DNA from 2 places in the Glutamicibacter sp. BSL13 genome. Region 2 is predicted to be linked to the other one. Evidence: riboswitches for the same ligand, from Rfam matches in the RefSeq annotation. Region 2 holds a riboswitch; the other holds the start of a gene.
The links. A riboswitch is a leader RNA that binds a small molecule or an ion and turns the genes downstream of it on or off. The one in region 2 is predicted to bind thiamine pyrophosphate.

Region 1 (5,568 bases), on a different contig from region 2:
GTGCCGGCCCAAGCGCGGTGGGCCGGGCCAGTGCGGCACCGCCACCCGATACCCGCGCATGATTCGAAAGGAGCCGGCAGATGTCGAAGCACCAGAGGCAGAAGTACCCGCGCCCCGGACGAGGCGAGGGGGCTCCGGGCGGCGCGGATCTGTTCGTCCTGCAGGTGCTTGAGCGCGCCGAGCAGGCCGGGGCGAAGGCCGGGCGCAAAGCGGTGAGGAAGGCCCTGAAGTACGCCGACACCCCTGGCTTCGAGTTGAGTCCAGAGCAGCGGGAGCAGCTTAGGGCGGCCGCCGCACGTGCCGGGGCCGCCGCGGCCCTGCTCGAAGCCCGCAACTTGCTGCACGGGTCCGCGCTCCACGCACCCCACAGTGAAGGGGAGCCCGCCGAGGCGCCGGTCGCCACCGCCCCCGAATCCGACCAGCCCCGTGTGGCGCCGGCGCAGGGCAAGGGCCAGCACGTGCTGGAGATCCGCCGGAGCGAGCAGTTGAGCCCGCAAATGCTCCGGATCATCGCCGGAGCACCACAGCTGGACGGTTTCCAGCCCAACACGAAGGCCGACCAATATGTGAAGGTCTACTTCGCCGACCCCCAGCTGGGCCTTGAACCGCCCTATGACATTAAGGCGCTGCGGCAGCACCTGCCCCGCCACCTGGTGCCCCGCTCCCGCTCCTACACCATCCGGTGGGTGGACCGCGCCGCGCAGGAACTGGCCATCGACTTCGTGCTGCATGATCAACCCGGTTCGGCCGGGGAGTGGGCGCAGGCCGCGCGCCCCGGGGACCGGCTGGTGATCTCGGCGGCCCGCGGCAAGTTCAGCCCGGACCCGGACTCGCGGTACTTCGTCCTCGGCGCCGATGAAACCGCGATCCCAGCGGTGTCCCGCGCCCTTGCCGCCCTGCCCGAGACGGCGCAGGGCGTGGCCCTGCTGGAGGTGGCCGGGCCGCAGGGCGAACTGCAGATCCCCCACCCTGCGGGAGTGGAGCTGCGCTGGCTGCACCGCAATGGACAGCCTCCGGGCACCACCGACCTGCTGGCCGAAGCTTTCCTAAAGCTGCCCACTCCCCCGCCACAGAGCACGGTGATCGCCCACGGCGAGCGCTCTGCCGCCAAGGCGATCTCCCGCATCGTCGCTGGCTGGGGCCTGGACAAGAAGCGGGTGCACGTCTCCTCCTACTGGACGCTACGGACCCGATCGCGTTGAACCGGCCCCGGCCGCTATCTGGGCTGGTTAGCTTCTTCGCGGGGCCAGGACGATGCGGGCAGGCCCAGTCCCAGATGCCCGCGCAGGGTCGAGGAGGAGTACGCGGTGCGGAAAAGTCCCCTGCGCTGCAGTTCGGGGATCACCAGGTCCACGAAATCCTCGATGCCGGCGGGCAGAGTGGGCGGCATCAGGTTGAAGCCGTCCGCCGCCCCGCAGTCCAGCCACTGCTCCATCTCATCGGCAATGGACTGCGGGGTACCGATCATGGTGGCGTGTCCGCCTCCGGCGGCCAGCAGCCCCAGCAGTTCGCGCACCGTGGGCTGGTGCACGGCGATCAGCCGCTGGATCGTGGCATAGCGTCCCTTCGGTCCGGTGAAGCTGTGCAGTGGCGGCAGTTCGGGCACCGGGGCATCCAGGTCCCACCCGGAGGTGTCCTGCTGCACGAAGACGCCCAGCTGCTTAAGCGCGTCACCGGTGGGCAGCAGCTCGTTCAGCCGGCGCTGCTTGGCCCGGGCTTCCTCATGCGTGCGCCCCACGTAGGTCACCAGCCCCGGCATGATCGCCACCGCTTCCGGGTCGCGTCCGGCCGCGGCGATCCGGGAGCGCAGGTCGGTACCGTACTCCAGGGCCATCTGCCGATCGGCAGCCACCGCGTACACGGCCTCGGCATATTTCGCGGCCAGCTCCCGACCCTGCGGGGAGGAGCCGGCCTGGAACAACACCGGGGCCCACTGCGGGCCGCCGGGAACGTTCAGGGGGCCACGCACCGTGAAGTGCTCCCCCACGTGTTCGATGGGCTGCAGAAGTTCCGGGTTGGCGAAGTCCCCGTCCCGGCTGGCCTGTATGGCCTGGGCCGGGAAGGAATCCCACAGTCGGCGCACCACCTGAATGAACTCATCGGCTCGCGCATATCGGGTGTCATGGTCCCCCAGCCCGGGCATCGAATGGTTCTGCGCCTCGGCATCCCACATGCTGGTGACCACGTTGACCCCGGCCCGCCCGCCGGAGAGGTGGTTCAGGCTGGCCAGCATTCTGGCGGCATGGAATGGGGAGTAGAAGCTGGAGGAGACAGTACACACCAAGCCAATGTGCTCGGTGTGCTGGCTCAACGCCGAGAGCAGGGTCAGCGGCTCGTAGAACCAGGTGGGTCCGGCCTTTGCGGCCTGCGGGGAGACGGATTGGCCGTCGGCCAGGAACACCGCGTCCAGCAGCCCGCGCTCTGCGGTCTGCGCCAGCTGCGTGTAGTACCTGGTGTCGCCCAGGCGTTCGGCAGCGGAGTCCGGGTCTCGCCAGGCAGCCTGGTGGTGGCCGGCACCGTAGATGAACAGGTTCAGTTTCAATTGCTTGGGGCTCATCCCTTGACCAGTCCCCCATCCACGATCAGGTTCTGTCCGGTCACGCCGCGGGCCCAGGGGGAGGCGAAGAACAGGACGGCGTCCGCCAGTTCGGCCGGGCTGGTGACCTTGCGCAGCGGTGTGCCGGAGGCGATGAAGTCAAAGACCTCTTCCGGGGTGGCCGCGGAGGCGTCGGTCGTGCGCAGCAGTCCGCCCGAGACCATGTTCACGGTGATCCCCTCGGGTCCCAGGTCATCGGCGAAGGTGCGGGTCAGCGACAGCAGTGCCGCCTTGGTGGCCGTGTAGTCGTGGTACGGGACCACCGGATGCTGGAAGAGGTTCGTGCCGATATTGATGATCCGTCCAAAACCGGCTTTGCGCATGTTCGGCAGCACGGCCTGGATTGCGGCGACCGGGGCCAGCACCGACCCGGTGAACTGTTTGCTCAAATCGGCCGCGCTGAGTTCGCCAGCCTTGGGCCGGGCGTCCCCGTTGAAGGAGAAGTCGACCAGCGCGTTGTTGACCAGCGTGGTCAGCGGCTTGCCGAAGTGCTCTTCGGCCTGGCGGACCAGGTTTTTCAGCTGCCCGGCTTCACGCACATCAGCCTGTACGGCCAGGGCCTGTTCGGGGTAGCGGGCAGCCAGATCGTTGGCGGCCTGCCCCGAGGAGTGGTAGTTGAGGACCACGTTCGCTCCGGCGTCCAGGAAGGCGGTGCTGATGGCCGCGCCCAGCCCGCGCGCGGCCCCGGTGACCAACACCTGCTGCTCTGCCAGGGGCAGAGCACTGTTGCTGGTTTCGACGGTGGTGGTTTGTGTATTCATGGTGTTCGAACTCCTTGAATGTGGGTCAAGGCGAACGGAACCCGGTGTGGATACGCCGCAGCCACTCAAAGGTGCGGGGCATCGTGGAATCCAGGACATTCCCTTCGCCAGTACTAACTGGTGCAGGTTCGACGGGTGTTTTCTCAGCCGCTGCGGCGGCACCCCGTGTCACTAAGCCCATTCCTACCACATCCAGCGACCAGGCGCCGACTTGGAGACTTTTTGACCCGGACAATGCCAAGGCCGCGCCGTTGCCGTTACGAAAACGGACGGGACCGGACTCCTTGTCGCTTTGCCGGAACCGGCCTACGGTGAGGATATGGACACGGTAAATGACAAGGGCAAGGACCCCTACGCACCAGAAAACATCGACACCGGCGAAGTGTCACCCGAGCAGCTGAAGAAGTGGCGTGATGAGGGCGGGGCATCGCACACCCGTCCGGGCCAGGACGAGGATCCGGGAACCGCGACCAACTAGCGCGGTCTGCGTCACGGACACCACATAAAGGTGCCCCGGCGGTTCGGGCGATAGTGTCGCCCCGAAGCGATAAGGTGCTGGCTGTACACCACAGGCAGCACCTTATTTTTGGTGCGCCCACTGCATCGAAGGGAACCTTCTACCGCATGCGCAGCCCGCGTCGTTTCATCACCCTGGCCCTCTTGCTTGGCTCACTGTCACTGACCTCATGCTCGGCCGGGACGCTCAGCGATTTCAACCCCGACGCCGCTCCAGGGCAAACGCAGTCACAAGCCCCCTCCACCGGCGGCCCCATCACCGAAGAGCAAAGCCTTGAGTTCGCAGAATCGCTGGCGTTGCTTGAGGAAATCGACGTCAAGGGCCGCGCCCCGAAGACCGGGTACTCGCGCGAGGAATTCAGCAAGGGCTGGAAGGACCCCGACCGCAACGGGTGCGACGCGCGCAATGACATTCTCGCCCGGGACCTGAAGGACGTGGAATACCGGGAGGGACGCATTGAATGCGTGGTGCTCAGCGGCGTACTTGATGACCCCTACACCGGCAAGAGCATCTCCTTTGTGCGCGGGCAGGGAACCAGCAGCGCGGTGCAGATCGACCATGTGGTGGCGCTTTCGGATGCCTGGCAGAAGGGCGCCCAGCAGTGGGACGCCGAAACCCGCCTGAACTTTGCCAACGACCCGCTGAACCTGATGGCTGTGGATGGCCCGACCAATGCATCCAAGGGCGACAAGGACGCGGCAACGTGGCTGCCGCCCAACCGCTCCTTCCGGTGCAGCTACGTTTCCCGTCAGACGCAGGTGAAGGCGAAATATGACGCGTGGATGACAAAGGCCGAACAGGCGGCCATTGAGAAGATCCTGCGCAGCTGCCTCTAACCGCGCACACCCCCGGCTCACGGCGGTGAACCGGTTTTTCCTAGGTTTACCCTGCTCCCCGAGGCGCCGCTTCATCCCACTGCGGTAGGTGAGCAGGCACATCTAGTCCTTTCGGAGGATTCCTTCGGACAACCATTTGTGCAATTATTGTAATTACAGTCATTGGTTTTTCACGGGACAGCGTGGTCTACGGAACAAGGGATGCGTGATGCGGAGATGAAGATGCGGCTTCTGGGGGTTGCGCTTTTGGTGTGCGGTGCCGCGGTCTTCATCTTTGCCCTCAACGTCCAGCATCGTGAGTTGGCCTACGGCCTGCTTACCGGGGCATACCTGCTCTTCGTGCTGGCCGTATGCACGCTGGTCGGACGAATCGTGGGAGCCTCGCGGGTGGGGCCACCCAGCGGCGAATGATCCGCATGCCCCCGTTGCGGATCTGCACCGAAGCCGGCCACGATCACACGGTGAACGTGAAAGATCTGCTTGATAGTCAAACTATGGCGCGGATTTCGCGATGAGAGCCGCCCAGGCCGACCCGCTGCGGGAGGGCCGTGTGAAGCGAGGCCACGTGAACGGCCCCCGACATCAACCCCACACTTCATCAAAAAGTATCGACAGGTTCACTCCCGTGGGATAAACATGTGACGATCACTTGTTTACCTCTAGGGGATTTTCCATGTCTACCTCCAGACGCCTGCCCAGGGTCGGTTTCACTGCCCTGGCGTCCTTTTCGCTCATTGCCTCCGGCGCCGTTGGCGCGCAGGCAGCGCCCACCGAGCCAAGTCCGGCCAAGGAAGTAGAGCTCAACCTGCTGAGCATCAATGACTTCCACGGACGCATCCAGGCCGAGGGCGAATCTGC
Region 2 (5,568 bases):
CCTCACCGCCAGCTATGTGCTGCTCACCCTGGGCGGCACCGCCGAACGGATCCGCTCGGGCATCACCTATGTGGTGGTCTCCGTGGTCTCCTCGGTGCTGTTCCTGACCGCGATCGCGTTGATCTATGCGGCTACCGGCACGGTGAACATGGGGGACCTGGCGCTGAAGCTGGCCGACCTGGATTCGGGGACAAAGCTGATCCTGCACAGCTTCCTGCTGATCGCCTTTGGCATCAAGGCCGCCGTGTTCCCGCTCTCGCTGTGGCTGCCGGACTCCTACCCGACCGCCCCGGCCCCGGTGACCGCCGTGTTCGCCGGACTCTTGACCAAGGTGGGCGTGTACGCGATCGTGCGCACCGAGACGCTGCTGTTTCCGGGCGGGGAAGTGAACTCGGTGCTGCTGGTGGTCTCGGCGCTGACCATGGTGATCGGCATCTTCGGTGCGCTGGCCCAGTCGGACTTCAAGCGCATGCTCTCCTTCACGCTGACCAGCCACATCGGCTACCTGATCTTCGGGATCGCGGTCGGCACCGAAACCGCGATCGCCGCCACGATCTACTACGTGGGCCACCACATCATCGTGCAGACCTCCCTGTTCATGGTCGCCGGGCTGATTGAACGGCGAGCCGGCACCGCGAACATCACCGAACTGGGATCCCTGGCCCGCCTTTCCCCGGCATTGGCGGTGCTGTTCTTCATCCCGGCCATCAATCTGGGCGGCATCCCGCCATTCTCAGGGTTCCTGGGCAAGTTCGGGCTGCTGCACGCCGCGACCGAACAGGGCGGGGCACTGAACTGGGCGGTGATCGCCGCCGGGCTGCTGACCAGCCTGCTGACCCTGCTGGCCATCATCCGCGTCTGGGCCCGCGCCTTCTGGCGCCGGGCGGCCGAGGCGGAGGACCCGCAGGCGTCCTTGGTGGACCAGTCCAAGGAGATGACCGAACTGATCCAGTCCTCGGGCAATCAGGGGCCGATCCTGGGGGCCAGGCTCGCCCGGCAGATGGAGGCGAAGTTCCTGCCCTGGGGGATGCGCTACTCCACCGGGGCCCTGGTCGCCGCCGGGGTGGCGTTGACCGTGTTCGCCGGACCGCTCTTTGCCTTCTGTCAGAGGGTGGCCGCCGAGCTGCTGAGCCGGGCCCCCTACATCACCGCGGTTCTGCCGCCAGGCTAAAGGGGAAGGACACATGCCAAAACGTATTGACGAGCCACGCGACCAGCGCATCGCCGACGCGCTGGATGAGGCCTCGGGCCAGCGCAACCGCGCCACACTGCGCCAGGAGTGGCCGCTGCTGCTGTTCATGACCCTGGTCTGGGGCGCGCTGTGGCAGGACTTCACCCCCGGAACCCTAATCGTGGGGGCGCTGCTGTCCCTGCTGCTGGTCGCCCTGTTCCCGCTGCCCCCGGTGCGCCTGTCGGGGCGCATCAACCCGTGGTACTGCTTCCTGCTGCTCGGCTGGTTCATCATGCAGGTGGTGGCGGCCAGCCTGGAGGTTTCCTACCTGGCGCTTTTCCGGCGCCAGAAGACCCGCAGCTCCATCATCGCGGTGCGCCTGCACACCGACTCGGACCTGATCGTCACCACGGTCGGGCACGTGCTGACCCTGATCCCCGGATCGTTCGTGGTGGAGGTGGACCGGCGCAGCTCCACCCTGTACCTGCATTACCTCAACGCCTCCAACGCCATCAAGGTCGCCCGCTCCCGGGCGAAGATCCATGAAATCGAACGGCGGGTGATCATGGCCATCGGCAGCCACGACGAGTACGAGTACGTCAAGCAGGTGCGCAAGGACATCGCCCAGCGCGCCCGCCAGAAGGCCAAGGAGGCAAAGCGTTGAGCTACATCATCGTGGGAATCAGCGGAGTGCTGCTCTCGGTGGGTGCGGTGGCCTGCCTGATCCGGGTCGCCCGCGGACCCTCCATCCTGGACCGGGTGCTGGCCCTGGATGTGATGCTGCTGATCATCTCCGCCGCCCTGTGCCTGGAAATGTACCTGAACCGGCACACCAACCACATCCTGTTCGTGGTGATCGCCTGCGCCATCGGCTTCATCAGCTCGGTCACCGTCTCCCGGTTCGTTTCCGACCAGAGGAATGCGTGATGGATCAGTTCCTGGACATTGTGGCCGCCGGCTGCATGATCGTCGGCTCGCTGATGTCATTGATCGCCGGCATAGGCCTGTTGACCTTCCCCGACCTGCTCACCCGGATGCATGCGGCCACCAAGCCGCAGGTGCTTGGCTTCCTGCTGCTGTTCATCGGGCTGGCCATCCACCTGCGCTCCTGGCAGGTGGTGCCGGTGCTCGCCCTGGCCTGGGGCGTGCAGCTGCTGACCGCACCGGTCTCCGCGCACATGATTGGCCGTTCCGGGTACCGCACCAAGCACGTGAAGCGCGAAACGCTGTACAGCGACGAACTGCGCACCGTGGTGGAGAACGCCAGCCGCCAGAACAAGGACTAGCGCCACTGCCGGCACCACGAACAAGGGCCTCGAAGCACCGCATCACGGTGCTCCGAGGCCCTGCCTGTCCACGGCGCAAACGCCGGGGAACTACTTGTTCAGCTTGGCCAGCGCCTTGCGGGTGCCGCGGTCGGTGAGGACCTGGATGATTGCGGCCACCACGGAGGAGAAGACGGCGAACGCCAGGGCCTGGCGCATCGAGGCTTCGGCTTCGGCTTCCTGGCCGTGGCGCGGGGCGTCATTGCCGGTGAATCCCTTCCACAAGCGGTCCACCAGCTTGCTGCCGACAAACCCGGCTCCCAGGGAAATGCCGGTGGCGAGCAGCTTCATCATTGGTTTCATTCTTCGCGCTCCTGTTCGCATGGGGACTTCTCTTTCTATCGAAAGCATATCCTGAGCTATGGTGGCATCGCAGACATGGCATCGGGTGATCCACGGATCGCCGGCGCAATCTGCTGACAAGAAACGACAGGGGAGCGTCATACCGTCCCCGAGGCTCACCGCGCAGCAAACGCCGGTGGCCGGGACCGGTGGAAGACGCTGAGAGTGCGATAGATCGCAGACCCTCGAACCTGCTCCGGCTAGTACCGGCGAAGGAAGTCGAGAATCTCAGATGTGCGGCAGGGACAGCTCCCTGCGCATCCGCATGTGCTCCCCTCCTGAACCAGGAGGATGGAAGAAAATGGCAACAACCAAGCGAACCGGCGGCACCTCATGGAAGGTCGCGGACATCGTGATCGCCTCGGTCATCGCCGTGGCCTCGGGCGTGGTGTTCTGGGCGTGGAGCGCCAGTTACGGTTTCGTGACGCTGGCCTTCGCCGCGTTCCCGCCGGCCAGCGCGCTGCTCTCGGGCATGTGGCTGTTCCCCGCGGTCCTCGGGGCGCTGATCATTCGCAAGCCCGGTGCGGCACTGTACTGCGAACTGCTGGCCGCCATCATCGAGGCCCTGCTGGGCACCCACTGGGGACTGACGGTGCTGGTCTCCGGGCTGCTGCAGGGGCTGGGCGCCGAGCTGGTGTTCGCGCTCTTGCGTTACCGGGTGTGGAACCTGTCCGCCGCCATGCTGGCCGGTTTCTGCTCCGGCTTCCTCAGCGCCCTCAACGGTGCCTACATCACCGCCCACTTCGTGCACTATACCCCCGGGATGAAGCTGTTTCATGTGGCGGCGATGAGCGTCTCCGGGTTGCTGATCGCCGGGATCTGCTCGTTCTTCCTCACCCGCATGCTGGCCAACACCGGTGCCTTGGCCTCCCTGCCCAGCCGCCGGGCCCACCGGGAACCGGTGCTCACCCGCTCCCGCTAGGCGGCGCCTGGCCGCGGGAGCAAGAGCAATATGACGTCCGCCTCAAACCGGTCGCCGGTGCGGGTTCTGCCCGACCGGCATCCTGGGGTATGGTGGCAACGCAGACATAAACCGACAGGGGAGCGTCATACCAGCCCGCTGCCGTGCCGCCAGGCGCGTCACGGCAGGCGTAAGGGTAAAAGACGCTGAGAGTGCGATAGATCGCAGACCCTCGAACCTGCCCCGGCTAGTACCGGCGAAGGAAGTCGAGAATCTCAGGTATGCCCCCGGGGACGCGCCCCGGTTCGCATACATGCTCCCCTCCTGATTCAGGAGGATATTCAAGTGACAACAACACCGTTGCGGGCCAGCAGCTCGTGGAAGGTCGCCGACATCGTCGTCGCCTCGGTGATCGCCGTGGCTTCGGGCGTGGTGTTCTGGGGCTGGAACGCCGGTTACGGCTTCATTTCCCTGGCCTTTGTGGCCTTCCCGCCGGCTAGCGCCTTCGTGGCCGGGATGTGGCTCTTCCCGGCAGTGCTCGGGGCCCTGATCATCCGCAAGCCCGGCGCCGCCCTGTACTGTGAACTGCTGGCCGCGGTGATCTCCGCGCTGCTGGGCTCGCAGTGGGGCATCACCGTGCTGGTTTCCGGCATTGTCCAGGGGCTGGGCGCCGAGGTGGTGTTCGCGCTCTTCCGCTACCGGGTGTGGAGCCTTGGGGTGGCGATGCTGGCGGGGTTGGGCGCCGGACTGTTCGGTGCGCTAAGCGAGGCCTACCTGATGGCCTACTACGCGGAATACACCGCGAGCATGAAGCTTTTCCACGTGGCGGCGATGAGCCTCTCCGGCCTGGTGATTGCCGGCATCCTGTCCTACTTCGCCACCCGCGCGCTGGCGGCCACCGGGGCGCTTTCCGCGCTGCCCAGCCGCAGGGCGAACCGCGAACCGGTCTTTGGGCGGGCGAAGCAATGACCGCCGGCATCACGAACCACGCCGCGCTGCCCCAGCTGGAATCCGGTGCCCTGTCCGTGAGCGCGCGCGGGTTCGGCTGGAAGCACGCCGACCGGCAGCAACCGGCCCTGCACGCCCTGGATCTGGAGATTCCGGCCGGGCAGCGGGTGCTGCTGCTGGGACCCAGCGGCGCGGGCAAATCCACGCTGCTGCACGCCATGGCCGGGGTCCTGGATGTTACCGAGCTGGCCGGGTGCACCGGGCAGCTGCTGGTGGGGGAGCAGGACGCGTTCGGGCCGCGCCAGGGTGTGGGCCTGATGCAGCAGGACCCGGAAACCCAGATCGTGCAGGCCCGGGTGGAAGACGACGTGGCCTTCGGGGCGGAAAACCTCGGGGTGGACCCGCAGGAGATTTCCCGGCGCATTCCCCTGGCACTGGAGGCGGTCGGGTTGGGCCAGCTGGCGCCGGAACACCCCACCCAGCAGCTGTCCGGGGGACAGAAGCAGCGCCTGGCCCTGGCCGGGATCCTGGCCATGCGCCCGGGGCTGATGCTGCTGGATGAACCCACCGCCAACATTGACCCGGAGGGCGCGTTGGGGGTACGCGACGCGGTGCTCAACGCCGCCGAGCGCACGGCAGCGACCCTGATCGTGGTCGAGCACCGGGTGGAGACCTGGGTGGAACACGTGGACCGGGTGCTGGTGCTGGAGCCCGGCGGCGGGATCAGCCATGACGTGGCCCCGCAGGCGCTGCTGAGCGACCAGCCGCTGCGCCGGGAGCTGGCCGAGGCCGGGATCTGGGTGCCCGGCTACGTCCCGCACACCCGTACCCCACGCACCAGTCCGGGCGGTGGCCTGTTGCGGGCCAACGCGCTGCAGGCC

Region 1: another riboswitch for thiamine pyrophosphate. It lies ahead of RCJ92_RS04000 (3-oxoacyl-ACP reductase); the one in region 2 lies ahead of RCJ92_RS04275 (ECF transporter S component).

What each region holds. Positions count from the first base shown of each region.
Region 1 is NZ_JAVGCZ010000013.1:25,751-31,318, reverse strand. It holds gene RCJ92_RS04010 (siderophore-interacting protein) at 81-1,202, shown strand; gene RCJ92_RS04005 (LLM class flavin-dependent oxidoreductase) at 1,217-2,557, opposite strand; gene RCJ92_RS04000 (3-oxoacyl-ACP reductase) at 2,554-3,357, opposite strand; TPP riboswitch at 3,439-3,533, opposite strand; gene RCJ92_RS03995 (hypothetical protein) at 3,677-3,835, shown strand; gene RCJ92_RS03990 (HNH endonuclease family protein) at 3,982-4,710, shown strand; gene RCJ92_RS03985 (hypothetical protein) at 4,912-5,121, shown strand; gene RCJ92_RS03980 (5'-nucleotidase C-terminal domain-containing protein) at 5,384-5,568, shown strand, end outside.
Region 2 is NZ_JAVGCZ010000014.1:27,461-33,028, forward strand. It holds gene RCJ92_RS04250 (Na+/H+ antiporter subunit D) at 1-1,171, shown strand, start outside; gene RCJ92_RS04255 (Na+/H+ antiporter subunit E) at 1,185-1,835, shown strand; gene RCJ92_RS04260 (monovalent cation/H+ antiporter complex subunit F) at 1,832-2,098, shown strand; gene mnhG (monovalent cation/H(+) antiporter subunit G) at 2,098-2,457, shown strand; gene RCJ92_RS04270 (DUF4235 domain-containing protein) at 2,548-2,790, opposite strand; TPP riboswitch at 2,918-3,073, shown strand; gene RCJ92_RS04275 (ECF transporter S component) at 3,140-3,760, shown strand; TPP riboswitch at 3,867-4,021, shown strand; gene RCJ92_RS04280 (ECF transporter S component) at 4,085-4,708, shown strand; gene RCJ92_RS04285 (ATP-binding cassette domain-containing protein) at 4,705-5,568, shown strand, end outside.